2 regions of the Faecalicoccus sp. LCP19S3_E2 genome follow, and region 1 is predicted to be linked to the other one. Evidence: a T-box and tRNA genes for the amino acid it is inferred to sense, from the RefSeq annotation. Region 1 holds a T-box; the other holds one or more tRNA genes.
The links. The T-box of region 1 lies ahead of tyrS (tyrosine--tRNA ligase). A T-box ahead of a tRNA ligase gene usually reads a tRNA of that ligase, here a tRNA-Tyr.

Region 1 (15,553 bases):
TGAAAAAATCAGTTATCCTTATTCTTGTTCTGGTTGTTGTCGTTTTGATCGTTGGCGTTTCTTTGTTTTTTGGATTGCAGGTCAATTTAGAAAAGGCAAGAGATATCGCATTAGATCGGGTATCGGATGAAAAGGCGGAAATTATTGAAGAAAAAAGCGAAAAAGAGTTCTTGTTATCAGAGTATGAGTTTACTATTCTTACAGAGGATGCTCGTTATGAGATTACCGTAGGAAGCTTTGGAGATATCAATGGATTTGAAAAAGAGGAACTTCCAAAACAATCAACGCAGTCTACTGAACAAAACAATACACAAAATAATACAACCGATATCGGAATGCAGAAAGCACAGGAGATCGCACTATCTAATCATGCCGATGGTACGATTACCGATGCCGATCGTGATGTAGAACCAAATGGTATCTTCTATGAGATCGAAGTGACAGAGGGATTGACAGAATATGATTATACGATTAACGGAAACGATGGAACGATTATAAGAACAACACAAGACAGCGTACATGATTAAGAACCTGGAAACGGGTTCTTATTTTTTATTATTGTTGTTTATTTTTCTTTATTATTTATTATTGATGTGTTATAGTGGTTGTGGTGATAAAAGATGTTTGTGGAAGAAAGACAAGACTTGATCGTAGAAGAGCTGATCAGTAAGGGAAGCGTACGTGTCAAAGAATTAAGTGAGCGTTTTTCGGTCACAGAAGATTTGATTCGTAAAGATTTAAGCGTTCTGGAAAAAGAAGGCAAATGTAAGAAAATTTATGGTGGTGCTATTCCGGTCAAAGAAAATGTACAACGGAAAACGGCAGCACAACGAAAGAAACTAAATACGGAACAGAAAAAAACGATAGCACAGAAAGCTGTACAGAAAATTGAGGATGGCAGTGTTGTCTTCTTAGATATCAGTACCACGGTCGTTGAACTGGCTCGTATTATTGCCGAAAAGAACCTTCCCATTACTGTAGTGACCAATTCATTGGAAGTAATCAATATTTTGGTCAACTCCAACAGTAATGTCATCTTCATTGGTGGTGAATTTGACTTTGGTAAAGATGGGTTTGTCGGCAGTCTGGCTGATCAGATGTTGGAAAACTTTCATTTTGATATCGCATTTATGGGCGTAGTTGGACTGGATTTGGAAGAAGACGCCGTTTATACGTATATGGCCAATGATGGAGTGACAAAACATGTGGTCATGAAGCAATCAAAACTGACTTACATGCTTGTCGATCATGAAAAATTCAGTCAGATTGGAAATTATAAATATGCCCGTGTGGAAGAATTTACCGGGTTGATCACCGATCATGCGTTAGGAAAAGCTCATCGCAAGCTTTGTCAAAAATACGGAATCGAAGTTTTAGACTAGGAGGACACACTATGGAAAATCGAATTCAAATTTTAAAAGACAAAATGCTTTCACAACCTCGATATGTGAGTATCGAACAGGCGTTGATCATCACAAGAACATATAAGGAGCATGAAGGTGAATCTGCTCAGATGAAAAGAGCGTATGCATTATATAATGCGTTAAATGAATTGGAAATCGGTGTAGAACCGGAAGAATTGATCGTAGGAAATCGTACAAAAGGCGTCCGATATGGCGTTGTTTTTCCGGAAAGTGGTATCAGTTGGGTTGACCAAGAATTAGAAACGATCGATTCTCGTCCACAGGATCGTTTTCAGGTTCGTCCAGAGGATATTGAAACTTTCCGAAAAGAGATTCTTCCATACTGGAAGGGAAAGAGTTTGGAAGATGTTCTTCGTAAACGTGCCGGAGATCAAATTGATGCCATCAGCAAAGTTGTAAAGATCAATCAAAAAGATCATGCGCAGGGTCATATTTGTCCAAATGTGGCTGAATGGCTTCAAAAAGGACCGCAAGGATTAAAAGAAGAAGCCAGTCAACACTTAAAAAACTGTACGGAAGAACAAAAAGATTTTTATCGTTCTATTGTATTGATCATGGAAGGCGTACAGAAATTTATGATGCGCTATCATGATTTATTGTTGCAGGAAGCTGATACATCACCGGAACATGCCGCAACCATGAAACAAGTGGCAGAAATCTGTGCCAACTTATCAAAGCATCCGGCCCGGACGTTCCATGAAGCCGTACAATCGATGTGGTTTTTGTTTGTGATCTTACACATGGAAAGCAATGCCTCCAGTTTTTCACCGGGACGTTTGGATAAAACTTTATATCCATACTATAAAAAAGATAAAGAAGAGCTTTTGATCAATGATCAAGAAGCATTGGAGATTATTGAATGCTTATGGTTGAAATTTAACCAGATCGTGTATTTACGCAATAAGAATTCCGCAAAATACTTTGCCGGTTTTCCCATCGGTTTTAACATTGCCGTTGGTGGTGTGGATGAAAACGGACAGGATTTCAGCAATGAATTAAGTCATCTATTCTTAACGGCACAGGAAGAGCTTGGCCTTCCACAACCAAATTTAAGTGTTCGTCTGCACGAGCATACAAATGAAGAATTGCTTCGTCATGCGGTCAAGGTCGTATCTAAGGGCAGTGGTATGCCGCAGTTCTTTAATGATAAAGCCATTGTCCATGAACTGGAAAAGTTAGGAATTTCCCATAAAGATGCCTTGGATTATGCCATTGTTGGTTGTGTGGAATTAACGACACAGGGAAATAATCTGGGCTGGTCTGATGCAGCCATGTTTAATATGAATAAAGTGTTAGAGCTTACATTAAATCATGGAAAATGTCTTCTGACAGGACAGCAGCTGGGACCGGATCTGGGTTCTTTAAGTACTTATCAGAACTTTGATGCACTGCAGGAAGCCTTTAAGAAGATGATGTTGTACTTTATTGATAAGATGATTCCTTGTTGCGAAGAGGTGGAAAAAGCCCATATTGATATTTTACCGACCGGCTTTTTAAGCAGTGTGATCGATGACTGTATGGAAAAAGGCTTGGATGTCACAAAAGGTGGTGCGCATTATAACTTGTCTGGTATCCAGATGATTCAGGTTGCCAACTTAGCGGACTCTTTAGCTGCCATCAAACAGATGGCTTATGATGAAAAACGGATTGAACCACAGGCTTTGGAACAAGCCTTGCAGACAAATTTTGAACACGATGAAGTTATGCGCCAGATGTTGTTGAACCGTGTTCCAAAATATGGTAACGATGTGGAATGGGTCGATGAATTAGGGGCCAAATGGGCACAGTTCTTTAGAGATACACTTAGAAATTATACGAATTATCGTGGTGGTATGTATCATTCCGGTATGTACACAGTCAGCGCCCATGTACCGATGGGACAAAATGTGGGAGCCAGCGCAGATGGGCGATTATCGCAAACACCGTTGGCCGATGGTGGCTTATCTGCCGTTTATGGTCGTGATTTAAAAGGGCCGACTGCTGTTTTAAAATCCGTATCTCGACTTCAAGATGATTGTACGACTAATGGTGGTTTGTTGAATATGAAATTTTTACCGGAATTCTTTGCGACGGAAAGCGGTATTCAGAAATTCTGTAATTTACTTCGTACCTTTGTCGATTTGGAAATTCCGCACATTCAGTTTAATGTGGTTCGAAGAGAAGATTTACTGGCAGCGCAAAAGCATCCGGAACAATATAGTTCACTGACAGTACGTGTGGCCGGTTACACAGCTTACTTTACCGAACTGGCTGGGGATCTTCAAAATGAGATCATCGCAAGGACATCCTATGACAACATCTAAGCTTCGTGTCTTTGATATTAAACGCTTTTCCACACATGATGGCATTGGCATACGAACGACAGTATTTTTAAAAGGCTGTCCCTTGCGTTGTAAATGGTGCCAGAATCCGGAAGGACTTTTACCGACTGCTCAGGTTTTATATATGGAAAATAAGTGTATTCACTGCTTGAGTTGTCTAAATGCCAGCAAGAGGCAGGGAATTGAAGTCAAAGACGGAAGAATTTGTCTGCATCGTGAAAAAAAAGAAGATTGGAATGCTATTGTAGATGCCTGTCCGACACGTGCACTGCAGTTTGATTCAAAGGAATATACGATCGAACAGCTTCTGACAGAAATCAAAAAAGATGAAGCTTTCTTTAAGCGGGAAGGTGGGGTAACCATATCCGGCGGAGAACCGTTTCTACAACCGGAAGGCTTACTGGCGCTTTTAAAGGCTTGTCATGAAGAAAAGATTCATACGGCCATCGAAACCAGTCTATTTACCGATTCCCAATGGCTGGAAAAGGCTTTACCATATCTGGATCAGATTTATGCGGATTGTAAGTTGTTTGGTGCAAAAGAGCATAAAAAATATACCGGAGTCGATAATGCTTTGATTCTGAAAAATATTCAATTGCTTCTACAATCCGATAAAAAAGAACATGTGATCATTCGTACACCGTTGATTCCAACTATGACCGCTACAAAAGAAAATATTGCCGCGATTTCCAAGTTTTTGGTTTCTGTGTATCCGGATGTGCACTATGAGATTTTAAACTATAATCCTTTGGCTCAATCGAAGTATGCCTATTTAGATATGGACTTTTGTTTCAAAGAGAATCCCAACCTCTATAACAAAGAAGTCATGGAATCGTTTTATAGTGTAGCAAAGGAAAACGGCATTCGTAATCTTGTGATTGAATAAAAAATGTTTGAAATTTACAAACAGATTATGTACAATATCTGCAATGAGGGAGTAGTCTAGCATTGCTTGATTGTTCAACATACCCGAATGTAAATTCTGGACAATCTTAAAGACAAGACTCATTAAGGACGCAAGGTCTTTAATGGATCTTGTCTATTTTTATTGTAAAGGAGAAAGTTATGTCAATCTATAATCAGACACAAAAGGAAGTTCTTGAACAATTATCCACTTCGATGGAAGGTCTCTCCAATGAAGAAGTAAAAAAACGACAGGAACAATACGGATTAAACCAGATGAATCAGAGCAAGCCGAAAAGTCCGGTCTTGATCTTTTTAGAACAATATAAAGATCTATTAGTTATCGTATTGATCTGTGCGGCTTTGATATCTGCCTTTTCCGGTGAATATGTCAGCACGGCTGTTATTTTAGTGGTTATCACGATCAATGCGATCCTGGGAACGATTCAAACCTTGAAGGCCAGAAAATCACTGGAAAGCTTACAAAAGCTTTCCACACCCCATGTCAAAGTATTACGCAACGGGCAAATGGAAGAAATATCCAGTGATCAGTTGACCATTGGTGATATTGTCTGTGTAGAGGCCGGAGATGTGATCGAAGGCGATGGACGTATTTTAGAGGCAGCGAATTTGCAGATCAATGAAAGTGCTTTGACCGGTGAATCTTTACCACAGGAAAAAACGACTGAGTCTTTAAGTGGAGAACAGCCTTTAGCCGATCAGACCAACATGGCTTTTTCCAGCGGATTGGTTACCAATGGTACCGGAAAATATGTTGTATCTTCCATTGGAATGGATACACAGATCGGTCATATCGCCAGCATGATCGAAAATGCACAGGAACGTAAGACACCATTGCAGAAAAGCTTAGATGAATTTTCTGTTAAACTCACCATCAGCATTTGTGTGATCTGTGCCATTATTTTAGCCATTAATGTCTTTTTAGCGCATGAAAACGTATTGGATGCTTTGTTGATTGCGGTGGCCTTAGCTGTTGCAGCTATTCCGGAGGCTTTAGGATCCATCGTTACGATCGTGCTTTCTATTTCAACCCAAAAGATGGTCAAGGAAAATGCGATTATCAAGCAGTTAAATGCTGTGGAAAGCTTAGGATGTGTTTCTATTATCTGCTCCGATAAGACGGGAACATTGACACAGAATAAAATGAAGGTCATGGATGTCTTTGCCAATCAGGAAGCTTTTCCACCGGAAACTTTAGATGCCGATGATCATTGTCATGACGTTTTATTGAAAGAATGTCTATTATGTAACAATGCGATTTATCGAGAAGATGCACAGATTGGGGATCCAACGGAGATCGCTTTGTTGGAGCTGTTTGACAATTATGGTAAAAAAGATGGCGATTATATAGTTGAAACCGAACGTATGGATGAGATTCCATTTGATTCGACTCGTAAGATGATGTCCATCAACTCAAAATCACACCTTTATACCAAAGGTGCTGTGGATGAGCTGTTAAAGCGTTGTACGCAAATCTTGATCCATGATCAAAAACGTCCAATTACAAGTGAAGATAAGGAAGTCATCCTGTCAAAGAATGAATATTATGCCAAAAAAGGGTTGCGTGTCTTAGGTTTTGCCTATAAAAATATGGAACCAAAACCGCTTGATTTTGCCGATGAAAGCGATTTGTGCTTTGTAGGTATGGTGGCCCAGATGGATCCGCCTCGTCAAGAAAGCAAAGATGCGGTTGAAAAATGTCGTATTGCCGGTATCAAACCTATCATGATCACAGGTGATCATGCGATTACTGCCCAAAGTATTGCCACAGAGATTGGTATATTTAACGAGGGTGATGTGGTCTTGGAAGGTTCGCAATTAGAAAAGATGAGTGAAGATGAACTGGATGCGATCTTACCAAAAGTTTCTGTATATGCTCGTGTGGCACCGGAACACAAGATTCGTATCGTCAAGGCATGGCAGAAACGAAATGAAATCGTAGCCATGACCGGAGATGGTGTCAATGATGCCCCGGCACTGAAACAAAGTGATATTGGTGTTGCCATGGGAATTACCGGAACAGAGGTTTCCAAGGATGCCGCCAGTATGATCTTAATGGATGATAACTTCTCTACGATCGTAAAAGCGGTCATTACCGGACGAAACGTCTATACCAATATTAAAAATGCCATTACGTATTTATTGTCAGGAAACTTCTCGGCCATTTTGGCGGTTGTTTATACATCTGTATTATTCTTGCCAACACCATTTACGGCTGTGCATTTGTTGTTTATTAACTTGATTACAGACTCCTTACCGGCCATTGCGATCGGTATGGAAAAAGGCTCAGATGATATTTTGAAACAAAAACCTAGAAAGAGTGATGATTCCATCCTGAATTCAAAAACGTTGATCCAAATTGGTACCGAAGGTTTGATCATCTTTGTCTTTGTGATGACTGCCTACTATTTAGGAAATGAAGTCAGTCCGGCGTTGGCTAGTACCATGGCATTTGCGACTTTGTGTTTATCTCGTTTATTCCATGGTTTCTCCAGCCGTTCCGCATTGCCTTTATATAAGCTTTCTATCAATGTCTATAGCTGTTTAGCCTTTGTTGTCGGAGCCGGTTTATTAATGTTGATTTTATTAGTTCCAGGTTTACACGGACTCTTTAGCGTTGCACAAGACCTGACTTTACAATATATCGGTTTGATCGTTCTCTGTGCTTTTGCTTCTTTTATCTGTATTCAGCTATTACGCATTATTAAAACAACAATTAAGAAATAACACTTTGAGGTGATTTGTCACCTCATTTTTTATACAATTTCATAAAAAACAGGATAGTTTGAAGTCTATCCTGTTTTTAGATTATTGACAATCTTTTAAGATATGGTGAATTTCTTCCGTTGATTTTTGTATAGCTTTGGCAATCTGTCCTACAGACATTGTTTGGGATAACGTTTCAATCATATTTCTCTGTTCTTCCAATCTGCCTAGTTCACGTCCTTTTTGCAAGGCTTCTTCACGGGCCCATTTGATTCGTGCATTTTCCATTCGAATGCTGTCATTGATACTCAACTGTTCGAATTCTTCATTGAGCTGATCGATCCATTCCTGGCTCATATACTTGATGATCTTGTCTGCCATGGCGATTTCTTCTTCCTGCTTGATTACTTCTTTGATTATAGACTGTTTTCCTTCGTCTTCAAAGTATTTCAGAAAGAAACTCCACTTTTCAAGTAAGCTCATGTCTTTTACATCCATCAAAGGAACTTTGGGAAGCTGAACAAAGATCAGCTGCATTAACTGTCCGGCATATTTTAAAGCCTGTCCTTTCCAGTTTCTTTGTTCAAACTGTTCCACCAGCTCTTCATATTCCGGAGAAATGATAAAATCCGTGATCACGCTTTGATAAACCAGATGAAAATTCGAATAGGGTTCGCCTTCTTTTAGGACTTGTCTGGATGCTAAACGAATCTCATAATAGAACATGCGATAAAAGAATTCTTCTGGATCGTAAACCACCTGCATTTCGATATTGGCCAGACGACCATCATCAAAAGAGACAATAAGATCCATGCGGGGATGTTTCTGATGGACAATCTCGGAAGTCAGTTCACTGTTCATGACTTTAACAGAAGAAACCGGCTGTTTGAGAATGGAACGGAGCAGGGAACAAAGTGCGATCTGGCTTTCTTTCGTATCGGAACCAAAGACGGACTTAAAAGCCATGTCGTGTTTTAAATTCAATTTCGATGGCATAGAAACCTCCTTACTATCAGCTATCAAAACAAAGCAGTAAAAGAAGGCAAGTAAAAACAGATTTCACATACTAGCAACAATAGCCTCACTATTAGATACGAAATAAATCAGGAAAACTATTAAAAATTTCAATACTTTTTTGAATGATTTAGACTTTGTGCAGATACTTCTCTTTTTTTGTGTTCATTTTGATGCATAACTGGCGCATAATAAGGGTTGCTTTTTCAATTGTTTTTTGTATAATTTAACTACAGCTAAGAAGAGAAAGAGTACATAGTGTCTTTCTTTACAGAGAGCGACTGTTTGGTGCAAGGTCGCAGGAAAGTCTATGGAATACACCTTGGAGCTTCATCATGACGTATGTCTGCGTTAAAGACTAGAGTGCATACTTTTTGTATGAAGTAAGGTGGTACCGCGTTGATAACGTCCTTATAGAGGGCGTTTTTTTTATGGAGGAAACAAAATGAAGTTATTTGATGAATTAAAGTGGCGTGGTCTTGTCGATAATGTGACAAGCCCGGATGTAGAAGATGCCATCAACAATGAACAGCTGACCTTTTATATTGGAACCGATCCAACAGCAGATTCTTTACATATTGGACACTACAGTTCTTTGTTAATGGCGAAGCGTTTACAGATGCATGGACATCATCCTATCATGCTGGTTGGTGGTGCTACCGGTTTTATCGGTGATCCAAAGGCTACCGGCGAGCGTAATATGTTAACACCGGAAGTATTACAGAAAAACTATGATGCCCTGCATGCGCAGATTTCAAAACTTTGGGGCTTTGATATGGTCAACAATTTGGACTGGACAAAAGATATTACGATCATTGACTTTTTGCGTGACTATGGAAAACTGTTTAACGTCAACTATATGATCAACAAGGAAACGGTAAAGAAACGTCTGGACAGTGGTATTAGCTACACCGAATTCTCTTATATGATCTTACAGAGTTTAGATTTCTATACGTTATATAAGACCAGAAATTGTACGATGCAGATTGGTGGCCAGGATCAATGGGGAAATATCACCTCCGGATTGGAACTGATTCGTAAAAAATGTGGTGCGGATGTCAAATGTTATGGCTTGACGATGCCATTGATCACAAAAGCCGATGGTACAAAGTTTGGTAAGAGTGAAAGTGGAACGGTATGGTTGGATCCGAAAAAGACCAGTCCGTATGAATTGTATCAGTTCTTGTTCAATACCGAAGATACAAAAGTCATTGAATATTTGAAGAAACTGACGTTCTTGACCAAAGAAGAAATTGATGCTTTGGAAGTTTATTTAAAAGAAGAACCGCATAAACGCGAAGCACAGAAAGCTTTGGCCAGTCAGGTCGTTAAAGATCTTCATGGAGAAGAAGGATTAGACAGTGCATTAAAAATCACCAATGCGTTATTTAGAGGTTCTTTTTCGGAGTTGAATGATGCGCAGAAATTAGAAGCTGTAGCACAGATGGATCAGATTGAATGTCCTTGTGGTCTGATGTTGGAGGATGTACTGATTCAAACACACATCGCTTCCAGTAAACGAGAAGCACGTGAATGGATCAAGGGAAACTCGATTTCCATCAATGGAAATAAGGTGAATGACCCACAGATGTTGATTGCACAGGGAAATTGTTGTGTGCAAGATTATATGATCTTACGTCGTGGTAAGAAAAATTACTATTGTGTCAAAATGAAAGAGCAGGAAAACTAATTCCCGCTCTTTTTTCCTTGCCATGTGTTTAATGCCGCCATTTTTTTATCGATTTCATTGGTCACGATCGTCTTTTTGATGGTCCATAAAGGAGCAATCAGATCTTTGGCCATTCCATCTCCTGTCAATCGTTCTACGATGCAGTCATAAGGTAAAATTTCCAGTTGTCTGACTACCACATCCACATAGTCTTCTAAGGAAAGTAACGGAAATGGATGCTCCTGGTATTGTTTTGCCAAAACGGTGCCTTCGATGATATGTAACATATGAATCTTGATCGCATCAAAAGGATGTTTGCCAAGCTGTCGCACCGTATCGATCATATCTTCTTTGGTTTCACCGGGTAAGCCATTAATGATATGTACACAGGTCAAAATGGGAGCATCTTTTAGCTGTTCCAATGCATCCCAAAGCTCTTGTGTTGTATGAAGCCGATTTAAACGTTCCATAGTCTTATCATGTGCGCTTTGTAAGCCTAGCTCGATCCAGGTTTCTTTTTCTTTAGCTTTTTCAGAAAAATAATTGATGATTTCCGGGTTTAGACAATCGGGTCTTGTCGCAATACAAACTCCTAAAACATCGTCACGGGCATAAAAGGGATCATAGATTTTTTGTATCGTCTTCAAATCGGCATAGGTGTTGGAGTAAGATTGAAAGTACGCAAAGCCTAAACAACCCGGCCATTTTCTTTGCATTCGCTCTAAGCCAAGTTCATATTGAGTTTCCAAACTGTCCAAAAAGGAAAGGATACTGTCACCGCTTCCTTTTCCGGAACAAAAGGTACAGCCGCCAAATCCTTTGGTACCATCTCGATTGGGGCAGGTAAAGCCGCCATTCAAGGGAACCTTGGCTACTTTTTGATGATACTTGGTCTTAAAATAATGATTGATCGTATAATATCGTTTATTGTCATGAGAGTGTGTATAAGAATTGTTCATTGTCATCACCTTGCACATCCTATCATATTTCGATCAGAAATGACAGCTTGTTGAAAAAGACAAAACACACTAAAAAATATAATCTTTGATTTATTCGATAGATAAAGGCTTTCCAGCTCAAAACAATGAGTCATGCAGAATTTATGCTACACATTTTGATTAGGATATGATATCATGTCTAAGCATTAAGGGGACATAGAGAGTGGTTTTAGGAGGCTCAGTTATGTCAAATTTTTTTTCTAAGGACCATAATAACATTCCTAAATACGCCTTAAAGATGACAAAACAAAAGGGAATACGAATGCGGGTTACAGCCAGAGGAGAGTTGGTTGTGCATGCCAATCCGTTTTGTACAAAAGAAATGATCGATAAATATGTAGAACGTCATTTGGATGAAGTTTATTTTAAAGCCAAAGTGCCAACGGTCCGGCTTTTTGGGAGAAGTTTTCAGGTCAAAAAAATCAAAGGAACGACCAGTCATGTCACAACTTGTGAGGATGAACTGATTATACAGGCAAAAGATGAAGCGAGCATGGAAAAGGTTTTCCAACAGTTTTTACGGGCAAATGCCAAAGATGTATTGTGTGATATCTCGGAAATGATCTTTTATCGTTTTCAAGAGTATTCCATTACTATGCCTAAGGTCTTGATTCGAAAGATGACAAGCAGCTGGGGCATCTGTCATCCGGAAACAAATTCGATTACGTTAAATGCGGAGTTGATACATTACCCGGTTGAATTTATCGAATATGTTGTTTGCCATGAATTTATTCATCTTTTACAACCGAATCATTCACCGGCATTTTATGACATCTTAAAAAAAGTGATGCCGGATTATAAACGGCGGATCGATCTGATTGAAACCAATAATGAAAAGCAGTATCTCATGTGATACTGCTTCTTTTTTATAATTCGCGTCCGATAACTTCGGCAATTTTTCTTCCTTTTTGAACCAGATTGGCATATTTTTCCGGTTTTAGGCTTTGGTCTCCATCGCTCCATGCACATTCTGGATTGTCGTGTACTTCTATGATCAGGCCATCGGCACCTGCGGCAATCGCAGCTAAAGATAGTGATTCAATCAGTTTCCAGTCACCGGCGGCATGACTTGGATCGATAATGATTGGCAGATGCGTTCTTTCTTTGATAATAGGAATGACCGCAAGATCCAAAGTGTTTCTTGTCATAGTCTCAAAAGTTCGTATTCCTCTTTCGCAAAAGATCACATTTGGATTTCCTTCAGACATGATATATTCGGCAGCCATGATCCATTCATTGATCGTGTTGGCCAATCCGCGTTTTAGTAAAACCGGTTTTTTGGTTCGTCCAACGGCTTTCAATAGATCGAAATTCTGCATATTTCGTGCTCCGATCTGAATGATATCCACGTTTTGAACAAATTCATCCAAGTGCTCTACGGCCATCAATTCACTGACGATCGGAAGGCCAGTCTGTTCTCTGGCGATACATAAATCGTTGACTCCCTCGGTTCCTAATCCCTGGAAAGCATAAGGGCTGGTTCTTGGCTTATAGGCACCTCCTCGAAGCATATCGGCACCACATGCTTTGACTTCCTTGGCAATGCGTGTGATCTGCTCTTTTCCTTCAACACTGCAGGGACCGGCAATCATGACGATCTTTTTGCCGCCAATGGGAATGCCATTGACATCGATAATGGTATCTTCCGGATGAAACTTCCGATTGACCAGCTTATAAGGTTCATCCACTCGCTGTACATTGGCAACGATGGGGTTGGCCATGACATTCTTCTCATCGACTTTTGAGGTATCCCCAACTAAACCAAAGACATTGTAGTTTTCTCCGTAAATCACAGTGACCTGCAATCCCATGTTTTCAAAACGATGGATCAGCTGATCGATTTTTTCTTGTTGGGCTTCTTTTTTTAAGGTAATGATCATATAGTTTTTCCTCCTGTACAAATTAAATCTTGTATATGGTCTTTTACTTTTTGAATACTTGTTTGGGCAATCGTATCTAAATCGGTATTGTTTACGATTTGAATGTCACTATATTGAAGATAGTAGGGCATGCGTTGATGATACATGTCTTCCACCGCTTTTTGACTGCTGGAAAGAGGACGTGTGGGATCATTGGATTCCAACTGATCTAAATCACGATCCAGAAAGATCAAAACACCATTTAATCGTAATGCATCGATGTTGATTTTGCTTTTGATGATGCCACCTCCACAGGCAATCACCAGATTTTGACTGGCACTGATACGTTTTGTAACTTTAGTTTCCAGTTCTCGAAATACAGCTTCTCCGGTTTCGGCAAAGATTTCCGGTATGGTTTTCTGTGCTTCTTTTTCGATTTCTTCATCCAGATCGATAAATTTCTTTTGGGAAAGCTGTGCTACTTTTTTTCCTATGGTACTTTTACCACAGCTAGGCATCCCGATAAAAACCAGATTCGTTTTTTCCATCAATAAATCAAATAAGATTTGATCGATCACTTTTTGCGGTGTCGTATCTTGTAGAAAATGTTCTTTGGCACGAATAGCCTGTACGATCAACATTTCCATTCCTGCTGCATACAACAATCCTTTTTCTCGGGCCTGCAGACAAAGCTTGGTACAGATTGGATTATAGACAACATCCAATACCGCTTTACACTTCGGAAAGTCGTTTAAATCAACAGCCTGTTCATCGATATGAGGATACATACCGACAGGCGATGTGTTGATAATGATATCCGCATCGCAATGGTTGGCATAGACTTCCTTGTAGGAAATCGCATCATCTTTTGGATGACGGGATACACAAAGAATCTGTTTGGCGCGATGGTTTCTGCAGACGGCTTTAATAGCTGCCGCAGCACCGCCATTTCCTAAAACCAATACTTTTTGATACTGGATGGGAATATGATGATGACGAATCATATAATTAAATCCATCATAATCTGTATTGTATCCATAAAGCTTTCCATCACGATTGACGATCGTATTGACAGCGCCGATAGCTTTGGCATGTTCATCTATAAAATCCAAATAGGGAATGACTGTCTTTTTATACGGAATTGTTACATTGATGCCTTGAAACGCTTTTTTACGCATAAAATCATCGAGCTGTTCTTCGGATAAAGGCATTAGATCATACGTATAATCAGCCAGCTTTTCGTGAATGATCTTGGAAAAGCTGTGCGATAGTTTTTTTCCGATCAATCCATACTCGCTCATTGTAAAACCTCCTTGAAGTAAATAAAAAAGCATCATGTGAGAAATGCCATGATGCTTAAAAGCCCCGAAAAAAGAACCAGTTTGTTAAAAAATGGCTTTTTCAGGGCTATTTAAAGGTATACATAAAATAAGAAACAGAATTAATATTTTTCATAAGTTTTCACCTTATGAAAATAATTTACAATACAACGTTGTAAAAATCAAGGAAAAACTGACAAGATTCTATATTTTTTGGTACACTAAAAAAGGTGATAGAAATGAATGCAATACAATGGAACAATAGAAAGCCAAAGATTTGTATACCTGTTATGGAGGCAACCGAAGATAGGATCCTTCAACAAGTGGAAACAATACGCGCTATGGATATCGACCTTGTTGAGTGGCGAATCGATGCCTTTCAACAAATAAAAGATTTAACAAGATGTATAGAGATTGCCAAAATGATAAAAGAACGTCTTGACGGGTTGGGATTGTTGATTACGTGTCGAACGAAACAAGAGGGCGGATGCCTTGATTACACCGATTCATTTTATAAAGAATTATATCAACGGATTTGCAAAGAACAAGTCGCTGACTTGATCGATTTGGAATACGATCGGGGAAAAGATGTCTTTGATCGGTTGTTGCCGATTGCCAGAAAAAATCAAATCCAGGTTATCGCATCGCATCATGATTTTAATAAGACGCCTTCAAAAAAAGAAATCATGGAAAAATTGAACTGCATGAGACAAACGGAGGCGGATATTATTAAAATGGCCTGTATGCCAAGATCAAAAGAAGATGTCTTTGTATTGATGGAGGCAACTTCTACTTTTAAAGAACACTATCCGGATATCGTGCTTGTGACAATGTCCATGGGCAGACAAGGAATGCCATCCAGAATTTTGGGAGAATTTATGGGAAGCTCTCTGACTTTTGCATCGGCCGGTACTCAAAGTGCACCGGGACAAATTGATGTGGATGTTATGCATATTTTGATTGATACATTGCATAAGATACAAGAATAAGCTATGAGGACAATGAATAAAAAAGAGCCTTATAGCCAATGTCATTAAGTTAAGAAAATGAACACTTTGAGGAGCACACAAAATGTGTGCCTCTCTTTTTTTATCAAAAAATCAAACAAATATATTGACAAACATTGAAAAGAATGCGGCCTATTATTCATAAAACATGAATAATAGGCCAATTGTTTATAGGTATACGATTTTGGAGGTACTTATGAACATAAAGATTTGGTTATTCTCTGGATACTCCTTCTGCTTCTTCTTTTATCCAAGCTCGTGATAAGATCCGACCCGATGCATTTCATACACTTTTGGATGAAGCCAATCCAA
Region 2 (15,553 bases), on a different contig from region 1:
CTCGCACCGATTTGATCCCATATTCTTTTAAGCGTTCCAAAGTAAATTCTGAAATATCATAACGCTTTTTCAGCTTTAAACGCATAGCTTTCTGCATATGAATATTTTCATCCTCAAATACATGATCCAGATTGCTTCTATGATCTCACATTGATAGAAGATACTGGAATAAGGACTTGATACGTATAAGAAAACAATATCCTTTTCATACATAGGTACCGACTGTTTCCAAAGCGTGGCATCCGTATTATCAAAAATATGGATCATATCATAATAATTGGCATTGGCGGGAATCAGCCAGTACGGATCCGGACTATTGATCATATAGCTTTGTTTAACCACATCCATGATTTCTTCATCACTGAGCGTATCATCCAGACAAACTGAGATCCAACTCTTTTTATTCATATGATAGGCGGGATAAAAGCCGGGTTCCAGTATCTTTACAGCACATTGTTCATCCAGCTTCACATTCAGTATATCGATAAAGCCCGGTGCTTTTTCTTTTAATTTATCGGCTTTGATATGTTGTATGATTCCAAACCATTTTCCATTCTTAGGATGGCGAAATACACCACTAAGCGGATCTCTCTTCCATAAAAATTCCGGACTAACCTGATATTCCTCCAATATCCTTTGTGCAATTCGATTGGCCTGTCTGGATACAAAAGGCGTTTCCTTAAAACAGTGTGCTCGTATATCCTTTAACAATGCGATATATGCTTCCCGAATCTCGGAAACAAAGGCCCCGTTTTGACTTTCGATTCGATAGTTAACATATTCTTCATCCAAGGCCGTATCCCATATCGTCCCCTTTACATGACCATCCTTAAACACAAATACAATCGCTTTAAAACCGGGAACCTGATTTCTGACATAACGATATCCCTTTTCTTCTTTGATAAAGCCATAAGATACAAGCAAGTTCCAATCTACCGTATATTTTTTAAAGATCTCATCTTCCAGCATCGTTTTCTCCCATACGCTCCAATAAGATTTCCAAGCCCTGTGATACGGTACTTTGTGGATCATCCGTTACATAGACCGGACAGTTGACTAAACTCTGCAGGTTTTCCTTCAATCCCTTTAACAACATGGTCCCGCCGCAACAAATGATTCCTCGCATGCGTACATCTTCCTGTTGTTCAGGACTCAAGCCGGACAAAAAATGATAGATCCATCTGGCCCATTGTTCACACAATGGATATAACACCGGAACCAGCATATTTTCATCCAACTGCAAAGACATCAATTTTTGACTTTGCATATTCACACCCTGCACCAACATGGTTTTCGGTTGTTTCTGCATCTGTGTCTGCCCGATGTTGATTTTGATCTTTTCAGCCATGGAATCGCTGATCTGCATATGACAACTTTGACGCAGCCATTTTTGGATCAGCAAATTAACATGCCTTCCCGCTACTTTATACTGACTGCTTCTTTGCATCTGCCCGTTACTGAATACGGCAATATCACAATTAGAAGAACCCAGATTTAATACACAGCTGGCAACAGGAATAAACAGATTTAACTGCGCACCGATAGCCGCCACCCAGATTTCCTGTTCAAAATAAACACGATAGGCTCCAAACTCTAATAAATGCTGTTTCAATTCTTCTCTTTGTTGACGATTTAGCGCCATCGGATAACTAAACAATAGAACCGTCTTCTTAAACATTCGAAAAACTTTATAGTCATAGATCAGCTGTTCCAACAAAGCATGTAAGGCATCAAAGTCAATCTTGTTTTGTGATAAAGGCGAAATGACACGGATTTTTTGATCTAAAGATTCTTTCATTTCCTTTGCCTCATCACCGATGGCAAGTACATTGCCTTTTTGATCTAATGCGACCATGCAAGCCTCATCAAAGAGCAAACCTTCGTTTTCCATGACCAGTCGAATTTTATCGGCTCCTAAATCAATACCTACTCGAATCATAATCTTCATCACTTTCTATATATAATATAAGTATAGCATAGTTAAAAGTCAGACTCTATGTTATACTATAAGTGCGCATTCATGTATAAATCATGAAAATAGAAATCATTTCTTCAGAGAATAAAAAAATGGAAATTCCAACCGACTTTACACTTTTGACGATCGTAGAGCATTTGGAAACGGAAAAAGGAAAACAATATCTGGATTATTGGTTGGATTGGGAAGAATTATTTACCCAAATTCATTTGCCCATATGGATTCTCACGCAAGATGAAAGCACAACCATACAGAATTTTTTGAATACGTATGCCACCAGTCTTCAAGTAGGAAAAAGTACAAATAAAGATTTATTTGATCAACTTGGCTGTATTCGTCAAAAATTTGTTTTTGGAAAAACTTATACGATCTTAGATCCGGCGATTTATCTTTTTTATCAGGATACGCTTGTTTATAAGTCGATTCGTACCCACAACAAAGCTATTGGAGAGGCTTATTTAAAAGGACTGGATATCCAATATAAAAATTTTGTGGAAAATTTCAGAAAAAAATTGACATCCAAAAAAGAATTTGTTAGTATAAGAAAGCGCTAAATGAATGGAGGCTTAGCTCAGTTGGGAGAGCATCTGCCTTACAAGCAGAGGGTCAGCGGTTCGAGCCCGTTAGCCTCCACCATTTTTTAGCCCCAACAATTAAACATGGAGGAGTAGCGAAGTGGCTAAACGCGGCAGACTGTAAATCTGTTCCTTCGGGTTCGGCAGTTCGAATCTGTCCTCCTCCACCATTTCTTGGGGTATAGCCAAGCGGTAAGGCACAGGACTTTGACTCCTGCATTTCACTGGTTCGAATCCAGTTACCCCAGCCACTAAATGCAGGTGTAGTTCAATGGTAGAACAACAGCTTGCCATGCTGTATACGGGAGTTCGATTCTCCTCACCTGCTCCAGTGTATTTTATGCTTGACTGCCCTAAAAACATCTGCTATTATTGTATGGCAATTGGAGGCTTAGCTCAGTTGGGAGAGCATCTGCCTTACAAGCAGAGGGTCAGCGGTTCGAGCCCGTTAGCCTCCACCATTATTATTTTGTGCCGACTTAGCTCAATTGGTAGAGCAACTGACTTGTAATCAGTAGGTTGTGGGTTCGATTCCTATAGTCGGCACCATTATTTTTGACCCGTTAGCTCAGCTGGTAGAGCATTTGACTTTTAATCAAAGGGTCGGGCGTTCGAATCGCCCACGGGTCACCACTTTGCAGGTGTAGTTCAATGGTAGAACTTCAGCCTTCCAAGCTGACTACGTGAGTTCGATTCTCATCACCTGCTCCACATTGTCTCGAAAGCCTTTAGATGAAGGCTTTTTTATTTTTTTCCTGTTCATGACAAATTCAATACAAACCATATTTCACTTTCTATCCAATAAATAGAATCAGCCGACTAACTCCATTATAATCGGCTGATATTTTTTTACTCCTTAAAGAATGCTTCATAAATATCTTTTAGTTGCTTGGTTTCTTCTTCTGTCATTTCTCTTTCATTAGGATCATAGCTATCTACTGTTCCAATATGAGAATTCTTTACTTTTCCATCTTTCATCTCTACGACCATCGGTACATACAAGGTAAGCTGACCATCTTCATTCGTTTCCATATACTCACCCAAATAATTGATGATTCTTTCCTTTTGTTCATCATCATACAAAAGATTATGATCTTCATCTCTGGTCTTAATATAGTAAACCTCTTTCTGATGTTCCTGTGCCACTTCTTTTAAAACCGGTGCAGCATCCTGGCACCATGGACAATCTTCATAGCCAAAATAATATACGCCATCTTCCTGATCCTCTAGTTTTTGTAACACATCTTCCATCGTTAATGCTATAAACCAATCGTCTTTTTGATTATCCGTTTCATCAATACTGCAGGCGGAGTGCTCCTCACAACCTTTCGGAGTCTCAGTCTTTGTTTCCTGTTGCTTATTGATCAAGATCCATAGAACAACACCACATATCATAATTCCTGTACATAGAGTAAATAAGGCAACTTTTCTTTGGTTCATTAAAATTCTCCTTGTTGTTGATTTTTATCTATTGTATACGAATATACCTATAAAAACTATATATTAACTCTAATTTTATTGATCTTGGTTTTGTTTCTCCCTGATAGTACATTCAATTTTAGAGAACATTTCTTTCATTTGATAAAAAATCATTGTTTCTTTCTTTATAGAATAGTAGTTCTTTGTTCCTTCTTTTCGCAATTCAAGAAGACCGGCATTCTTTAAGATTTGTAAATGATGCGATACAGCCGGTCTTGATAGATAGGTATGTTGTGCAAGCTCATTAACACGAAGTTCCTTTGGCTCTTGTTCCAACAATGTTAAAAGGATGAGCTGTCTGGTTTCATCTCCCAAAGCTAAAAAGACTGTGCGCAAACTTAAAAAATCTTTACGGAGATCTTTGATCCTTTTTTGACACGCTTCCTGCAACGAATTATCGACTTTGGACATGAAGCGCCTCTCTTTGTACACCACGTGCATACTTTATAGAAGGATACCCTATCACAAGCGTTGTCTGTACTTTTTTACCTTTAGGAATTTTCAACATTCGCTTCAACTTTATAGAAGTATGAGCTGCCAGTGTAAAAAAGCTACTGTATAAAACGCCAAGACCATGTGCTTTGGCCATGAGTGCCATGGCCGAAGCCGCCAATACCGCATTCGTTTTATCCTTACCGACAACAACGATTACCAAAGGTGCCTTTTTGAAAAAGAAATGATCATCAATTAGAAATTCTCTATATCTTTTACTAAATAAATTCAGCCCTTTTAAAAGTTTTCGAAACAAATGTACGGCAATCTTTTCTGCCTGCTCCCGCTCTTTCTGCAACAAGATCAGTTCCACATCTCGCATATTTCTGGCAGTAGGCATATAACGAGCTGCTTCCAGGAGATCTTGTATCACATCGTTTGGAATCTCTTTTTTCTGAAATTGGCGTACAGAACGATTTGTTTGAATAGTGTATAAAAGTTCTTTAGGATCCATTTCCTTTTGATCGCATTGAATGGGTTCTTGATCAAAGCCTGTCATCGTTACCGCATTTTGTGGACAGATTGCCACACAATGACCACATTTCATACAGTCCTGCGATTGAATTTGTGCTTTGTTTTGTATCAGCCTGATATTTTGCTCCGGACAATCTTTGATACATTGTCTGCATCCTATACATTTTTGCACATCAATCTTTATGTCATGTTTCATACTACTTCCTCCAGTTTTTGAATCAACAGCTTTGCGACAGTTCTGGGTGACCATGGATTTTGCCCGGTAATCAGTCTTTGATCCTCAATCGCATAGCTTGTAAAGAATCTTTTCTTTGAATAAAATGCTCCCTTTTCTTTAAGAGCATCTTCCGTAGAAAAAGGAACCAGATTTCGTTTCCGGCTTAACAACTCTTCTGTGTTGGTAAAGCCTGTCACATGTTTATTTTTTAGTAGAGGTGCCCGTTACCATCACTTAGAGGCATAAACCAACTACACCATGGCATACGGCACTGATATATCCTTTTTGTTCATAAATCGTTTCCGCAATCTGTTTCAGTTCTGTATTCTCTACAAAATCCCACAGGACACCATGTCCTCCGGTATAATAGATTGCCTGATAGGCACAGGGATCGATCTCTTGCGGCTTTTGGGTCTTTGCCAAAGCTCGATCGATAAAATCTCTATCTTTATACCATTTATAATCGATAGAATCAGCATATTTTATGGAAACCGGATCAATAGGCACATAGCCACCTGCCGGACTGACAAAATCCACCTCATAGTTCATCTTGACCATTTCATCATAAAAATGAATCAGTTCTCCCAACCATAAACCGGTCGGCTTATCAATTGCTCCATATGTGCGTATATTGGTTTCTACGATCAGTATCTTTTTCATCGTTACATTCCTTTCGTTTATTCGTTTGAACCACTATACCATAAACCGATTGTTTTTGTCTGATTGGTAAAGAAAGTCTTTCCCATTCAATTTGAATATGTTAAGGACTAATTTCTGATATTAGTAAATCTCATCGATTCTTTATATAAAAAAACTTGCATGTCTAAAATTCAACATGCAAGTTCATTTACTATCGATTATTCATCCCCCAGTTTGCTGGCGACAAACCATCCTGCAATAAAAGTAATCAGACCTATAACGATCATCATAATCGAGGATTGACTCCAGTCCGTTTTTAATAGGATTGCTACAGGACTGGCCGTTATCAAACCAATGATAGCATAATACGCTGATATTTCCCAACGCATTAAAATCCATTCAATTAGCTTAGCAATCGCAAAAATACCAAAAACAACGCCAACACCGAACGGAATCATCACCATACAGCAGTTGATGAAAGCCGGTATATCAAAACTTGTAATAGCATCTACAGTTTGATTTACATAAGATAAAATCGTTTCATAATAACCTAAAAGCATCAACATCATAGACCCGCTCACGCCAGGAATAACCATGGTAGCCGCTGCAATGATTCCCACAAACAGCAAAACAAGAAATTGTAAAAGATCCACTTGAAGCCTTTGTGCTGAACCACTATCTTCTCCTATAACAGCCATACCAACCACAATAGCAAAGAAAATCAACAAAGGAATCCAATTACTTGATTTTACGGGATTTGATCCTTTTACCTTTTTTAAAATAAATGGCAGGCTTCCGACAATCAAGCCGCAAAACGCAAAATTCGTCGGAATGGGATAGTTCTGTAAGAGAAATTCAAACAGGCGGGATAAAATAACAATAGCCAAAGCAGCACCAAAGAAAATTGGCAATAATAACTTCATACTACTTTTAAATTCACTCTTTAAATGAGTAATAGAGTGAATCAACTTATCATACAATCCCATGGCCACCATCATCGTGCCACCACTTACTCCCGGAATAATGTTGGCAATACCAACAATCATTCCCTGAAGAATCATCTTTATCATAGGTACCTCCTTAAAAAACCATGTATGAAATATATCATAGAAAGACATTATCTACAAATTAATATTTCGTATAGATACAATACGCTTGTATTTACAAAGTCCCTTTTTTATAATGGATAAAAAGAAATGGAGGTCTGTATGAATAAAAATATCATTGCGATGCTTCTTTATTTTTTAGCCGCTCTATTATTTCTGCTTTATGTATTTATTAAGACACCGACCGTTCTGGCAGGATGTATCATTTTGATCATCGCCGTTATTTACTCTCGGATGAATAAAAAATCTTCTTAAAGAAAATGACAATTCCCTCTCAGGAATTGTCATCGTTCAACGAATTCAATAAAATTTTATAAGTTTTGTGTCACTTCAACTTTTACTTTGTTTTCTGCTTCCAGATCATATGTGATCTTTGCGACTTCATCCAAATGATGTTTTAAGATACCTTGTACCGTATCAAAAACCTCATCTTCTTTTTCCTGAGATGGACAGTCATACTCAATACTGGTCACAACATGTTTTTTTGTAGAAATAGATTTCAATTCATCAATTGCACTCATATTCATATACCTCGTGCTTTTAGTCTAATCTGTTTTTTACCGTTTGTCAAACCGCATAGTAATTTAGAATGTCTGCCGGCTTTAACTGACTTTTTTGGGCAAAATCCATATCCTGAATCAATTTCCCTTCATTTAAGATAAACAGACGATTTCCATTATCCAAAGCATCCTGAATATTATGCGTGATCATTAACGCTGTCATATGCTCTTTTTGAATCAGTTCATTGGTAATTTCCAGAATCTTTTGCGCACTTTTAGGATCTAGAGCCGCTGTATGCTCATCCAATAATAAGATCTTTGGCGGATTTAACACAGCCATCATCAAAGCTACCGCCTGTCTTTGCCCACCGGATAAAAGTCCGATCGGTGTCTTTAAACGATCTTCCAAGCCCATGTCCAAGGTTTTCAGCTTTTCCTGAAAATAGGCACGATCCTGTTTATGCACCGCCAGAGAAAACTTTCCATATTTCCCGGAAGAATACGCCAAAGCAAGATTTTCTTCCACCGTTAGATGCGGGGCTGTTCCATGCTCCGGGTTTTGAAACAAGCGACCGATATAGCGAGCCCGTACATGCTCCTTCTGTCGTGTAATATCTTCCGAATCTAGAAAAATCTTTCCTTTCGCCGGTTTTAATGCACCTGTAATCACATTAAACAATGTACTTTTTCCGGCCCCATTACTGCCCAGCATCGTGATAAAATCACCATCCTGGATCGTAGCGCTGAAATCCTCCAATGCGACTTTCTCTAAAGAAGTGCCTTTATTGAAAATGACCGATATATTTTCTAATTTAAGCATTTTCTTTTTCCCTCACTTTCTTTAGATACGGAATGGAAATAGTCAAGGCAACTAAAATGGCAGACATCATATTCATATCGGTTGCCGGAATGCCAAACTGCAGGGCAATCGTGTAAAGCACCCTATAAATACAGGCCCCCACGATGGCACTGGCAAGGCCAAAACCAATCGTCTTTTTGCGCAGAATCGCTTCTCCGATAATGATACCAGCCAATCCTAATACCATCATCCCGGTTCCTCCGGTCACATCGGCAAAGTTTTGGTATTGGGCCAGTAAAGCACCGGATAAGGCAACTAGTCCATTGGATAGAGACATGCCTAAAAATTTCATGGTATCTACATTGATACTGCTGGATTTGACCATCGTTTCATTATCGCCGGTCGCCCGCAACATCAAACCAGTATTGGTCTTAAAGAAGGCAAATAAGAATAGCCCCACACAAACACTGATTACTACCAGGACCAACAAAGTAAACGGAATCATCGTAAACACGGAATCCGTATTCAACAAGGCAATATTGGGAGAGCCGGACATGATCCTAAGATTGATGGAATAAAGAGCGGTCATGGTCAAGATTCCGGCCAATAACGCATGAATTTTCATTTTTGTCTGTAAGAATGCTGTGATCAAGCCACACACACAGCCCGCCAAAAAACCTAACAAAAGTCCCAGTATCGGATGTCCCTGTACCGTACATACCGCACATGTAGCCGCACCGGTCGTAAAGCTTCCATCTACTGTCAGATCGGGAATATTTAAAATTCGAAACGAAATATATACGCCCAGAGAAAGGATGGAAAAGATCAATCCTAACTCTAACGCTCTTTCAAGTATTGCCAAGGACACAAAGCTCACTCCTATCTTACATCATCACTAAATGTTCGTTATTTTGAATATCTTCCGGTAAGATAATTCCTAAAGTATCTAATACCTTTTGGTTCACATAAATATTCAAATCATCTTTAAAGACCTTTACCGGTATATCGGCAGGACTTTTACCTTTTAAAATTTCATCCACCATATTGGCTGTTTCTTTACCTAAATTTTCATAATCGATACCAACCGTCGCAAAACCACCGTCCTGCACCATGGAATCAGCTCCGGTATAGAATGGAACACCGGCATCGAGTGCAATTTGTGATAGAGCTGCCATACCACTGGCAACCGTATTATCATTTGGTGCTAATAAGATATCCACTTGTTCACATAGAACACTGGCAGCACTCTGCAGCTCGGTTAAGTTAGAGCCGGTACCTTCCTGTAATGTCAATCCGTTTTCTTCACAGTATTTCTTTGCCTTTTCTAAGTTTGCCTTGGAATTGGCTTCACTGGCATTGTACAAGAATCCAACTGTCTTGACTTCAGGATTGATTTCTTTAGCCAGGTCTAAGATCTGATCGATCTGTACTTCATCGCTGGTTCCTGTAATATTGCCGGATGGTTTATCCATATCTTTGACTAATCCTGCCCCAACCGGGTCACTGACGGCACTGAATACGACCGGAATCTCATCGGATACATTAGCCGCTGCCTGCGCTGTCGGTGTGGCAATGGCAACGATCGCATCAACCTTTTCATCCTGATATTGTGACATGATCGAAGTCAAGTTACTTGTCTGTCCGGAAGCATCGGTAAAATCATATTTTATCGTCTCTCCGTCTTTATACCCCAGCGTTTCCATCTGTTCTACAAACGCATCGCGAATCGTGTTGAGTGAAGTATGGCTCACTAACTGAGAAACACCGACTGTCGGAATATCCGAACCGGATGAAGAACATCCAAACAATACGCTGCAAGTCAATGCGGCAGCTGCCAATTTTGATAAAGTTTTCATTTTGTCTTCTCCTTTTCTTTATCATTGTTTGGATAGCAATTCGCGGGTATAAAAGAAAAAAGTCCCATGTCAAAATACTTTGACACAGGACAAATCGTTTCTTGATCTGCGGTACCACCTGTATTGGTAAAAATACCCACTCATATAAAATGCTATCACATTTCTCTTGTTGTAACGTACAAGTCACGTCTTGGCTACTCACTCGTTTTCACCTTGCCCTTGGAAGTCCATTTGCAGAACTGTTACGATCAGGCTTTCACCACCCCTGACTCGCTTGGCGCACATCTTTCTGTTTGATCTCTTCCGCCTTGGTTTACTATAGGATACTCCATAAATGAAAAGAACGCAACATTTTTATGAAAGAAATTTTCAATTTATTCTTTTTCCATTCCTTCACTGTATGCCAGGCGATCTTCCTGCGTAATCTTGCGTTGCACCCGACATGGATTGCCAAAGGCAATAACACCTTCCGGAATATCTTTGGTTACGATGCTTCCAGCACCGATGATAGAATCCTTTCCGATCGTTACCCCCGGACAGATGACACAATTAGCTCCGATCCACACATTTTCACCAATGGTAATGGGTTGGGACGTATTCATTCCTTCTTTTCGCTGTGCTGGAAACACGCCATGCCCGGCACAAGTTATTGTGACATTCGGCCCAATAAAAACGCCATTTCCAATATGTACCGGTGATGTATCCAATATCACACAATTATAATTAATGACACAAAATCCATCAAAATGAATATTAAAGCCATAATCACAATGAAATCCCGGTGCAATATTGACATGATCACAACAAGTACCAAATAAAGTCTGTAAGATTTCTTTGTTGTCAGGATCTTGATCATGTGACTGACAAAGCTTTCTTGTCTTTTCCTGTAAGGTAAATGGTGTTTTAGTAAAGTGCGCTACATAACCGTCTTTGCTTTGAATCCTCTTTTTATAATCCATACATTCTCCCGTAGAAAAAAAGTTCCGTGCCTGCACAGAACTTCTTCTTTCTATTTTACTTCATGTGTCCAACCGTAGGTATCTTCCAGATCACCCCACTGAATACCAGTTAATGTATCATAAATCTTTTGTGTCAAAGCACCGGTTTTAAAGTCGTTGATCTGCACGACATCACCCTTATAATACAATTCCCCAATCGGACTGATAACAGCAGCGGTTCCGGTTCCCCAGGCTTCCTGTAATGTACCATCATGTCCGGCTTTCATCAGATCATCGATGGCCAAATGTCTTTCTTCGACTTTGTAACCCCAGTCACGCAAGATGTGTAAGATAGAATCACGTGTAACACCCGGTAAAACCGTTCCTTCGGTCGGTGCTGTAATGATCGTATCATTGATTTCAAACATTACGTTCATAGAACCTACTTCTTCCACATATTTACGTTCTACACCATCTAACCATAATACCTGTGTATAGCCTAAAGCTTCGGCTTTGACCTGTGCCGCTAAAGAACCGGCATAGTTTCCACCACATTTTGTGAATCCGGTTCCACCCACTGTCGCACGAACAAATTCATCTTCTACATAAATCTTAACCGGATTGACACCTTCCGGATAATATGCACCTACCGGTGAACAAATAATGATAAACTTGTAAGAGTGCGAAGGATGTACGCCGATAGCCTTTTCCGTCGCAAACATATATGGACGAATATACAGAGATTCGCCTTCACCTGTTGGAATCCAGTCTTTTTCCACACGAACGATTTCTTCTACAGCCTGTACAAAATCATCTTCTTCAATGATCGGCATGCTTAAACGTTTATTGGAATTGATAAAGCGTCGTGCATTCATTTCCGGGCGAAACAACAGGATACGTCCATCTTTGGCTTTGTACGCTTTCATTCCTTCAAAGGTTTCCTGCGCATAATGTAAGACCATACTGGCCGGATCAAATTCAATCGGTCCATAAGGTACGATACGCGCATCATGCCAACCTTGTCCTTCTTCATAATCCATGACAAACATATAGTCGGTCTGATACTTGCCAAATCCCAGATTTCCGGTTGGTTTCTCTTTTAGATCTTTTCTTTCTTCAAAACGAATTTTCATTTCGATTCCTCCTATCCTAACATCATACGGTCATTGGCAAATTCTTCACCACTGGCTTCTTCAAATTTTCTTAAAAGATCCGAAACTTTTAATTTCTTCTTTTCTTCTCCTTTAACATCATAAATGATCTGCCCTTCATGCATCATAATCAAACGATTGCCAATATGAATCGCATCCTGCATGTTATGCGTAACCATCAAAGTTGTCAGGTTTTGTTCACTGACGATTTCCTGCGTCAAATCCAATACTTTTTTCGCCGTCCTTGGATCTAATGCCGCTGTGTGTTCATCCAACAATAACAGCTTTGGTTTGATCAATGTAGCCATCAATAACGTTAAAGCCTGTCTTTGCCCACCGGACAACAAACCTACCTTTGATGTCATACGATCTTCCAAACCTAATCCTAAGCGCTTTAGCTGTTCATGGAAATTTTCCTTTTCCTTAGGTGTGATACCCCAGCGCAGGCCTCTTTTCTTGCCTCGACGATTCGCCATTGCCAGATTTTCCTGAATGGCCATATCGGCAGCTGTTCCCAACATAGGGTCTTGAAAAACACGTCCGATCATTTGCGCTCTCTGGTATTCTGCCAAAAGCGAAATATTTTTTCCATCCAAATAAATAGTTCCACAATCGATTGGATATACACCGGCAACCATGTTCATCATCGTACTTTTTCCAGCACCGTTTCCACCGATGATCGTAATAAAATCACCTTCATTTACCACTAAATCAATCGCATTCAAAGCCTTCTTTTCATTGACGGTTCCCGGATTGAACGTCTTCGATACCTTATTGATCTCCAGCATGTTAACGCTCCTTTCCGGTCAGCTTCTTATACATAGAAAGCTGTTTGTGTTTATTCATAACGATTGGAACAGTCAGGGCTATTGCGACTAAAATTGCCGTCAAAAGCTTTAAATCATCCGTATTTAGCCCTAACTGTAAAACAACCGCCACAATGATACGATAGATTACAGAGCCGACAACGATGGAAGTTAGACGCGTTCCAAATGCACCTTTATAACCAAAGATTACTTCACCGATTACGATAGAAGCCAGCCCGATAACGATAGCACCGATTCCCATACGCACATCCGCATAGCCTTGTTGTTGTGTGACCAAAGCACCGGATAAGGCAATCAAACCATTGGAGATCATCAAGCCCAAAGTTTTAGTAACATTGGTATTCACGCCTAAGGCACGTACCATCTGCTCATTATTTCCGGTCGCACGAATGCTGGAGCCAATCTCTGTTCCAAAATACCAATATAAGATTACGATCACCAAAATCGTAACGATCAATCCAATAATCAAAACAATCCAGTTATTGGAAAGACCTGTCAGGTTTTCCAATCCCTCAAAAATATTATCATATTGAAGTAACGGCGTGTTGGAGCGCCCCATGATTCGTAAGTTGATCGAATATAAACCAATTTGCGTAAGTATTCCTGCCAAAATAGCCGGAATCTGACATTTTGTATGTAAAAAACCTGTCACAAAGCCGGCGATAAATCCGGCAATCGTACTTAAAATCAAAGACAAGACCGGATCTACACCATTGACCAGACAGACAGCACAGACAGCTCCGCCAGTCGCAAAAGAGCCATCTACCGTCAAATCGGCAATATCTAATAATCGAAACGTGATATAGACACCTAAAGCCATCAATCCCCATAGGATCCCCTGGCTCAAGGCACCCTGCATAGCCAATAAAATACTCATGATTATGCTGCCGTTTCTACCATTTCTGCTTTTGCCGCTAAATCATCCGGAATAGTGATACCAAGTTCTTCTGCAGCACTCTTATTGATCGTCAAAACACAGTCTTTCGGATCTAGATATTCAATCGGCATTTCAGCTGGTGATTTTCCATCCTTTAAAATTTCTACAGCCTGTTTAGCTGCCATTTCACCCAGTTTATGATAATCAATACCATAAGTTGCCAAACCACCGTTTTCTACCATGCCACTTTCTCCGACAATACATGGAATTCCATTCGCATTGGAAACCTGAGCTACTGCAGACATACCTTCCGCTAATAAATTATCGGTTGGAATATAGATCGCATCGACTTTACCAATTAAAGATTCTGTCACCTGCTGAATAGAGCTGGAATCCGCTACAGTAGCTTCCTGCCATTCCAATCCAGCAGCGTCCAATGCCTTTTCGGCCATTTCAGCCTGAATCTTGGAGTTATCCTCGCTGCTGCAGTACATAACCGCTACCTTTTTGGCATCCGGTACAATCTGTGTCAATAGCTCAATTTGTTTTTCCACCGGTGTTAAATCACTAACGCCTGTTACATTTCCTCCCGGTTCTTCATTATCCTTAACGATTCCTGAAGCTGCCGGATCGGTCACGGCATTGACAATGATAGGAATATCGCTTGTTTTTTTAGCTGCTGTTTGCGCTGATGGTGTCGCAATCGCATAAATCAGATCATCACCATCATTCACAAACTTATCCACGATCGTAGCACAGTTTGACTGATCGTTTGAAGCATTTTGATAATCAAATGTCGTATTCTCTTCTGTATATCCGGCTTCCTTTAAACCATCCATAAAGCCTTCATAGGCCTGGTCCAAAGCCGGATGCTCGGCCAGCTGAATGATTCCAATTTTCGTTGTGTCTTCGGATTGGCCTCCACCTGAACAAGCTGCCAAAGAGAAAGCCGCCGCCAGCGCAAGACCACATTTTAATAAGTTTTTCATAATCTCATCCTCCGCGTTTATAAGTCATGGTTACATTGTATTCTTTCAAAAGATGTAAGTCAATGTAACACGATGAAACTTTTCATATATTTTTACATTTGATATGATATAATAGTTCATATTTTAAGGAGAAAGACTATGAAATTAACAATTCCAGAGCATTACAATCCTGTTCTATCCGTTCGTCAGACACAGGAAGCCATTAAATATATTCGCGATACTTTTCAACACGAATTTGGAAAAGAGATGAATCTGCTTCGTATTTCCGCCCCGTTATTCGTTGAAAAACGTTCCGGGTTAAACGATGATCTTAACGGCATTGAAGAACCGGTTCATTTTACAATGAAGGATATTGGTGATGAACGTATAGAAGTCGTACATTCTTTAGCTAAATGGAAACGTATGGCTTTAAAGAAATATGGCTTTCAACTGCATGAAGGCTTATATACCAACATGAATGCGATTCGTAAAGATGAAGAATTAGATAACCTGCATTCTGCCTATGTAGATCAATGGGACTGGGAAAAAATACTGACAAAAGAAGAAAGAACAGAAAATGTTCTCAAGCAACATGTTCGCACGATTTTTAAAGTCATCAAACATATGGAGCATGAAGTCTGGTATAAGTATCCAGAAGCGGTTAACCATTTACCGGATAA

Region 2: it encodes a tRNA-Tyr, which carries the amino acid that the T-box ahead of tyrS (tyrosine--tRNA ligase) is inferred to sense. The anticodon was not compared.

The regions. Positions count from the first base shown of each region.
Region 1 covers NZ_JBQKEP010000003.1:82,537-98,089, forward strand. Annotated here, with positions in the region: gene ACTQX6_RS03745 (PepSY domain-containing protein) at 1-527, shown strand, start outside; gene ACTQX6_RS03750 (DeoR/GlpR family DNA-binding transcription regulator) at 621-1,382, shown strand; gene ACTQX6_RS03755 (glycyl radical protein) at 1,394-3,727, shown strand; gene ACTQX6_RS03760 (glycyl-radical enzyme activating protein) at 3,690-4,631, shown strand; gene ACTQX6_RS03765 (cation-translocating P-type ATPase) at 4,811-7,396, shown strand; gene ACTQX6_RS03770 (Rpn family recombination-promoting nuclease/putative transposase) at 7,478-8,371, opposite strand; T-box leader at 8,619-8,805, shown strand; gene tyrS (tyrosine--tRNA ligase) at 8,835-10,079, shown strand; gene ACTQX6_RS03780 (TIGR01212 family radical SAM protein) at 10,076-11,017, opposite strand; gene ACTQX6_RS03785 (M48 family metallopeptidase) at 11,241-11,909, shown strand; gene aroF (3-deoxy-7-phosphoheptulonate synthase) at 11,923-12,936, opposite strand; gene ACTQX6_RS03795 (shikimate kinase) at 12,933-14,216, opposite strand; gene aroD (type I 3-dehydroquinate dehydratase) at 14,474-15,223, shown strand; gene ACTQX6_RS03805 (discoidin domain-containing protein) at 15,535-15,553, shown strand, end outside.
Region 2 covers NZ_JBQKEP010000009.1:498-16,050, forward strand. Annotated here, with positions in the region: gene ACTQX6_RS08700 (hypothetical protein) at 1-97, opposite strand, end outside; gene ACTQX6_RS08705 (MmcQ/YjbR family DNA-binding protein) at 76-969, opposite strand; gene ACTQX6_RS08710 (rod shape-determining protein) at 956-1,939, opposite strand; gene ACTQX6_RS08715 (hypothetical protein) at 2,032-2,529, shown strand; tRNA gene ACTQX6_RS08720 (tRNA-Val) at 2,536-2,611, shown strand; tRNA gene ACTQX6_RS08725 (tRNA-Tyr) at 2,637-2,720, shown strand; tRNA gene ACTQX6_RS08730 (tRNA-Gln) at 2,726-2,801, shown strand; tRNA gene ACTQX6_RS08735 (tRNA-Gly) at 2,808-2,881, shown strand; tRNA gene ACTQX6_RS08740 (tRNA-Val) at 2,936-3,011, shown strand; tRNA gene ACTQX6_RS08745 (tRNA-Thr) at 3,024-3,099, shown strand; tRNA gene ACTQX6_RS08750 (tRNA-Lys) at 3,108-3,183, shown strand; tRNA gene ACTQX6_RS08755 (tRNA-Gly) at 3,188-3,261, shown strand; gene ACTQX6_RS08760 (transporter accessory protein) at 3,400-3,990, opposite strand; gene ACTQX6_RS08765 (ArsR/SmtB family transcription factor) at 4,066-4,440, opposite strand; gene ACTQX6_RS08770 (nitroreductase family protein) at 4,424-5,191, opposite strand; gene ACTQX6_RS08775 (hypothetical protein) at 5,188-5,409, opposite strand; gene ACTQX6_RS08780 (type 1 glutamine amidotransferase domain-containing protein) at 5,447-5,872, opposite strand; gene ACTQX6_RS08785 (DUF368 domain-containing protein) at 6,070-6,921, opposite strand; gene ACTQX6_RS08790 (hypothetical protein) at 7,060-7,212, shown strand; gene ACTQX6_RS08795 (hypothetical protein) at 7,269-7,478, opposite strand; gene ACTQX6_RS08800 (ABC transporter ATP-binding protein) at 7,525-8,277, opposite strand; gene ACTQX6_RS08805 (ABC transporter permease) at 8,270-9,124, opposite strand; gene ACTQX6_RS08810 (ABC transporter substrate-binding protein) at 9,141-10,112, opposite strand; gene ACTQX6_RS08815 (sugar O-acetyltransferase) at 10,487-11,071, opposite strand; gene ACTQX6_RS08820 (branched-chain amino acid aminotransferase) at 11,122-12,183, opposite strand; gene ACTQX6_RS08825 (ABC transporter ATP-binding protein) at 12,195-12,989, opposite strand; gene ACTQX6_RS08830 (ABC transporter permease) at 12,991-13,905, opposite strand; gene ACTQX6_RS08835 (ABC transporter substrate-binding protein) at 13,908-14,894, opposite strand; gene asnA (aspartate--ammonia ligase) at 15,033-15,553, shown strand, end outside.